One region of the Lysinibacillus sp. FSL L8-0126 genome, then DNA from elsewhere that is predicted to be linked to it. Evidence: riboswitches for the same ligand, from Rfam matches in the RefSeq annotation. Region 1 holds a riboswitch; each other region holds the start of a gene.
The links. A riboswitch is a leader RNA that binds a small molecule or an ion and turns the genes downstream of it on or off. The one in region 1 is predicted to bind cobalamin.
Positions count from the first base shown of each region.

Region 1 (2,206 bases):
TTGTATTTACTACGTAATCCGCAATATCTGTAAGTAATTGATCTGTCTTAGATATGTCATTTGTTTTAATCATCTATATCTTCCTTTCAAGGCATGAATTTGATATACTAGTATGCTGATAGGCATTGGTCAGAATGCCCATCAGCTCTATGGCGAGTTGTTAAAACTTGATTATACCGACAATTCTTCAAGGTTATGACGCTCGCCAATATAATGGACACGAGGTCTAAATAATCGGTTATTGTCATGCTGCTCAATGACGTGAGCACATAAGCCAATCGTTCGTGAGCCAAAAAAGATAGGTGTATAGATTTCAATTGGCAAGCCAAGCATGTAGTATACTGGTGCTGCATAATAATCTAAATTTGGGTACAAGCTCTTTTCTTGTGCCATCACCTTCTCACCAGCTTCACACATGTGATATAAGCGATCATCCCCTTGTGCCAAACATAATTTATGCAAAGCCTCTTTCATAATTTGTGCTCTTGGGTCCATCTTTTTCATATAAACACGGTGACCAAAGCCCATAATCTTTTCTTTATTTTGCAGTTTATTTTTCAGCAAGGCTTCAAAGCCTGCTACTGTTTTGGCTTCTAGAAGCATGTACATGACTGCCTCGTTGGCCCCTCCATGTAAATTTCCTTTCAATGATGCGACAGCTCCAGTTAAAGCACCGTACAAATCAGATTGTGTAGAGGCAATAACACGAGCCGTAAACGTTGAATTTGGCATCTCATGCTCACTATATAAAACGAGAGACTGATCAAAAATTTCTTCTTCTAACGCCGTTGGTTTTCTACCAGTAATCATGTAATAAAAATTGGCGCTATAGGAAAGCTGACTATCTGGCTCCACAACATCTTGTCCGTTTAAGACACGATAGCTATTGGCTACGATGTTAGGCATACCGCCTAAAAGTCTATAAGCTCGCGTCAAGTTCATTTCAGTAGAACGATCATTGATGTGCTGATCAAAGCCTGCTAAAACAGAAATTCCAGTTCTCAGTCCATCCATCGCATGTGTTTCATTAGGCAAGAGCTTGAAGATTTGGAAGATCTCTTGCGGAACCTGATAATGTGCTTTTAATTTGTCCTGTAAGTCAGCCTGTTGCTCGGCAGTAGGAATTTCGCCATGCAGTAGCAAGTAGACAATGTCTAAATACGAATATCTTTGTGATAATTCAATCAAGTCGTAGCCTCGAATAACAATTTGACTTCCTACAGTGTCTAAAAAAGATAATTTTGTTTCAGCAGCAATGACCCCATCAAGACCTGGTGAATAAGTTAACTCCATTCAATGACAGCCCCTTTGTTTAATTATTCTTGTAAGCGTTACCATTCCAACACGAAAGAACAACAAAAAAACAACTTCTACCCCTTTTTAGAAGTTGTTAATCTACAAAAGCATGACAGACCAAATAACAGTGAATTTACAGGAATTCACAAAAATCATGCAGTAGCTAACACCTCCCTATCCTCGTAGGTCAATTGATGCTTATTTTGTGGCAGGTCTCCTGACTTATAATCAACACTTCAATAACACCTTCCCATTTTGACAAACAAAACAGTGGCCTTGTTATCGAGCTCCTAAATACAGTTGCGGGACAGTGTTGGACTCTCACCAACTTCCCTTTTAATCAAATGGAATGGACTCCATTTGAACCACCAAAATTTAGCATATTCAATTTGTCTATTTACCTTAACATAGAGTTTTCAAAACAATCAATATAGGTAAAATTCAGAAAAGACTGATTATAAAAAGCTATTTTTCATTTTTGATTGACTATTCTGCATTTTTGAGCATTATTTTGTACAAAAAAAGATTGTTCATCTATACCAATAACTCCATTTTCAAGGATTACAAGTGAAATAGAGGTCTTTATAATAAAAAAGGCGAATAGTTTTTTTATAATATAGAGGAGGAGCACATATGGGCTATATTTCAGAATTAAGGAAACACATCGGTAGTAGACCGATTATCAGTATCGGGGCGACAATTCTTGTAGTCAACGATGACAAGAAAATTCTCTTTCAACATCGTTCAGATACGTTGGATTGGGGATTACCTGGTGGCTCAATGGAACTGAATGAAACTGCTACCCGTGAACTTCATGAAGAAACAGGACTGGTAGCGAATGAATTGGACTTGATTGGTGTTTTTTCAGGGCCAAATTATTATTTTCAATATCCAAATGGGGATGAAATCT
Region 1 covers NZ_CP152028.1:3,856,724-3,858,929, forward strand. The annotation lists gene prpD (2-methylcitrate dehydratase) at 1-73, opposite strand, end outside; gene mmgD (citrate synthase) at 172-1,293, opposite strand; cobalamin riboswitch at 1,486-1,681, opposite strand; gene MHI34_RS18645 (NUDIX hydrolase) at 1,930-2,206, shown strand, end outside.

Region 2 (2,206 bases), 450 kb from region 1:
ATTACAGCGCGTTCTTGTTGTATGTATCTCTTGATCAAGTGCTTGCTGTTGTATTTCTTCTCGAATAGCTAGGGTAATTTCCTCCCCACCTTTGTTCATGCAGCTACTACCATTACAAATAAAGAGATGTGTTTTCATCCCCTCTAAATTCCATGTTGTCATCTTCTGTCTCCCCTCATTTGCTTTCTGGAAAAAGAAAAACCTTTACTCTAATTACGAAGAGTAAAGGTTTTGTAGAAGCCAAATAAAAACGAATAAAATAAAATACAGGTACTCGCTCTTGCTTCAACTTCTCCCTCCGAAAAGTTTGCATGCACAATCAAATAAGCAGGTTTCCTGACTTAAGCTTCATTTTACTATCGCACCTTCCCAAGTTTGCACCAGTGGCTTTGCGATTTCATCAGCTATTACAGTAGCGGGGGCTGTATTGGATTTTCACCAATTTCCCTATTATCTCGAGTTATTCGAGCACTTATCGACGTTTTATATGAAATTTATTATCTTCTTAATAGAATAGAAAACTGTCTCTATCATATCTCATTATTTTAAAATTTCAATATTTCTATAAAAATTTATGACAATTTTATCAATTTTGTGTGTAGACCGGGTATAAAAATTATAATATCTCCCTATTTATGACAATTCAGTAGTTATCAGAATCTTCTCTATTGACCTTCAATTGAAAATATTTTTAAAAAAAGTATAGCATATTTATGGAAAATCATGTTACACTTTGTCGTGAAATCTCACAACTTAATGTTTTTTCGGTGTAAAATACTTATCATTTTGCTTAAAAGGGAAGCCGGTTTGAGTCCGGCGCGGTCCCGCCACTGTATTAGGGAGCTTTATAGAACATGTCACTGTCCAACGGATGGGAAGACCTATAAAGTGTTGAACTAGAGCCAGGAGACCTGCCGAAAAATATGTGATCGTTTCAGCCTACGAGGATAGGTGTGCGGCTTAGCAGATGAGAATGTTATTTGCTTTTTTAGCTATGCACTTTTCCAACAACGGAGAAGTGCTTTTTTATTTACGCACGCTACATTCTAAAAATCTATTAGTAAGGAGGAAAGCTTTTGAAATTTTCATGGTGGAAACTTAGTTATTTTTTATTGGCCTTTTTACTCGTGCCAAAACGTGCCTTTGCTATGCATATCATGGAAGGTTTTTTACCAATCGAATGGGCTATTTTTTGGTGGGTCATCTCTATCCCATTTATTATTCTAGGATTGCGCTCCATTCGCAAAACAATTGAAGAAAACCCTGAAACCAAAATGCTTTTAGGTCTTTCAGGAGCCTTTGCTTTTGTGCTGTCGGCGTTAAAAATCCCTTCGGTTACAGGTAGTTGCTCCCACCCAACTGGTGTTGGACTTGGAACGGTTTTATTCGGACCTCTCGCTATGAGTGTCATCGGAACGATTGTTTTATTATTCCAATCTTTATTATTAGCACATGGTGGGATTACCACTTTAGGAGCGAACGCCTTCTCTATGGCGATTGTAGGCCCATTTATTGCTTACTTTGTCTTTAAAGGGGCTCAAAAAATAGGGTTGTCATTTTCACTAGCTGTTTTTTTTGCTGCGATGCTTGGTGACTTAGGTACATATGTTGTGACTTCTGTACAGTTAGCATTAGCCTTCCCTTCAGAGGTTGGCGGCTTTATGGCATCGTTTACAAAGTTCGCAGGTATTTTTGCCTTAACTCAAATTCCGTTAGCGGTGAGTGAAGGAATTTTAACGGTCATTGTGATGAATTTCTTGAAAAAGTACAATGTCAGCGAATTAAAAATGTTGCGTGTTTTCTCAACAAAGGAGGCACATTAGTAGATGAAACGAAATTTATTACTATTAGCGATTGTTGTGCTGTTAGCTATCATCCCATTGTTTATACAAAAAGGTGCAGAATTTGGTGGTGCTGATGGAGAGGCAGAAGCAGCCATTGGCGAAATCAATGCAGAATATGAACCGTGGTTTGAAAGCTTATGGGAGCCACCAAGTGGTGAAATTGAAAGCTTATTATTCGTGCTACAGGCAGCTATTGGAGCTGGTTTTATTGGCTACTTCATCGGCTATATGCGCGGCAAGCATAAAGAAGGTTAACCCGTTATGTTACTCATTGATAAGTATGCGTATCTTAATAAGCTAGCGTCCGTTCATCCGCTAGAAAAAATGATACTTTCAATTGGTCTACTTCTCGTAACGCTCAT
Region 2 covers NZ_CP152028.1:3,410,229-3,412,434, reverse strand. The annotation lists gene MHI34_RS16565 ((2Fe-2S) ferredoxin domain-containing protein) at 1-162, opposite strand, end outside; cobalamin riboswitch at 309-491, opposite strand; cobalamin riboswitch at 749-934, shown strand; gene MHI34_RS16560 (energy-coupling factor ABC transporter permease) at 1,077-1,823, shown strand; gene MHI34_RS16555 (energy-coupling factor ABC transporter substrate-binding protein) at 1,827-2,099, shown strand; gene cbiQ (cobalt ECF transporter T component CbiQ) at 2,106-2,206, shown strand, end outside.
Region 2: another riboswitch for cobalamin. It lies ahead of MHI34_RS16560 (energy-coupling factor ABC transporter permease); the one in region 1 lies ahead of mmgD (citrate synthase).

Region 3 (2,206 bases), 1.1 Mb from region 1:
AGTTATTATTTTGCACCAGTACTCGTTATCTGCTTATCTCCAATTATTTTAAAAGAGAAGCTAGTTGGCAGAAAAATAATGTATGTCTGTGTGGCCCTTATCGGACTATATTTGATTGTCCAAAGTCAAGGCACTGGGGACAGTGAGCATTTTATAGGCATTGTCTACGGTCTTATCGCGGCATGCTTTTACACAGCGCTAACATTGACAAATAAATTTATATGCGGCTTAAAGGAACCAGAAAATACAATGATTCAACTTTCTTTAGCAGCATTTTTCCTTAGCTTCTATCTACTTGGAACTACAGGATTTCAGGTCATGAAAATCAGTTTTGAATCAGTCCTATTCTTAATTACATTAGGCATTGTCCATGCAGGGGTTGGATTTTTATTGTTCTTTTTAGGCATGTCACAGTTAAAAGGACAAAGTATAGCCATTCTTAGCTATATTGATCCACTGACATCATTAGTAATTTCCACGATGATTATAGGAGAAAAAATGGCGCTTCTACAAATAATAGGAGCGGTCCTATTATTAGGCTCAACATTGCTAAGCGAAATAGAAAAAGAATAGGTAACCGAAGAAATGGTACAAGGCGAGTATTCTAATATTGACAGAAAAAATACGCTGTCGTAGATTATAAATAGTTTAATAAAAGCATTAGGTGCCCAATAGGGAGAATAGGGAATAAAGTGAAAAACTTTAGCGGACCTGCCACTGTATAAGGGAATGTCATCGTAAATGCCACTAGCGAATCGCTGGGAAGGCACGATGATATGTTGAACTAAGCCAGGAGACCTGCCTACTTGCTTCAGAAGTATATAGATGATGGAAAAGTCTGTAGTTTATTTGTCATGACAATAAACTACAGACTTTTTATTTTGTCTTCATGTAGAACGAGAGGAGAAACAATAATGCAATTATTACAAGACACGATTCAAAATATCCAAGGGGCTGATATGAATAGTATGGACCAAGCTAGAAAGCGAATTGATGCGCTTTGTAAGCCCCCAGGTAGCTTGGGTAAACTAGAATCACTTGCCGTACAGCTTTCAGGCATAACAGGACAATTATATCCAATGGTCGATAAAAAAGTGATGATTGTCTGTGCAGCAGATCATGGCGTTTGTGAGGAAGGCATAACAACGAATCCACAAGATGTTACGGTCTTTCAAACATTAAATTTTCCTAAGGGAGGTACAGGCGTTTGTGCGATTGCGGGCATTACCAATGCAAAGGTAGTAACAGTAGATGTTGGGGTAAAAGAAGATATTCCGCTTGATGCAGGTGTTATCATTCATAAAATTAAACATGGCACAGATAACATGGCACAGGGCCCTGCTATGTCAAGAGTAGAGGCTATTCAATCCATTGAAGTGGGGATTCATGTGGCAACAGATGAAATCACAAAAGGAGCCAACTTACTTGGAACAGGTGAAATGGGCATTGGTAATACAACGCCGAGCACTGCCATATTAGCTGCTTTGACTGGCTATGACCCTATTGAAATAACAGGGTTTGGCGCAGGAGTTGGTCAAGGAGGGATTGCTCATAAAGCAGCAGTAATTGAAAAAGCAATTACTCTCAACAACCCCAATCCTAACGATATCATTGATGTTCTAGCTAAAGTTGGAGGGCTAGAGATAGGGGCTATGGCTGGTATCATGCTGGCTGCCGCAAGTCACCGAAAACCTGTTATTATTGATGGTTTTATTTCGACTATTGCTGCGCTTATTGCTTATCAAATTGAACCGAAAGTAAAAGACTTTATCATACCTTCCCATGCTTCAGAGGAACCAGGGGCTAAAATTGCCGCATCATTACTTGGTGTAGAGCCAATGCTGCATATGAACATGCGATTAGGCGAAGGCTCTGGTGCTGCTCTAGCCTTTCCTCTTTTAGATGCCGCTTGTTCTATGATGAAAAATATGGTGACATTAGAAGAAGCCATGAATCTTTTGGCTAAATAGTTACTGAATAACAAATAAGCGCAAATAGTTAATGAACTCTTTGCGCTTATTCATTTTTTTATCAATTACAGTATCTATGCCCGATTCAACTTACGCAAAGGCAAACGCCACTTCATCATATAGGAAAGAATGCGTAATGCTGTAATCACTGCAAATAATACATAAAGGAAAATGTCTCCAGTCAAAACTTCAAATCCGATAACAAGCCCTGCGAGAGCAGCCCAAACACCATAGAC
Region 3 covers NZ_CP152028.1:252,969-255,174, reverse strand. The annotation lists gene MHI34_RS01285 (DMT family transporter) at 1-573, shown strand, start outside; cobalamin riboswitch at 646-821, shown strand; gene cobT (nicotinate-nucleotide--dimethylbenzimidazole phosphoribosyltransferase) at 915-1,970, shown strand; gene MHI34_RS01275 (trimeric intracellular cation channel family protein) at 2,045-2,206, opposite strand, start outside.
Region 3: another riboswitch for cobalamin. It lies ahead of cobT (nicotinate-nucleotide--dimethylbenzimidazole phosphoribosyltransferase); the one in region 1 lies ahead of mmgD (citrate synthase).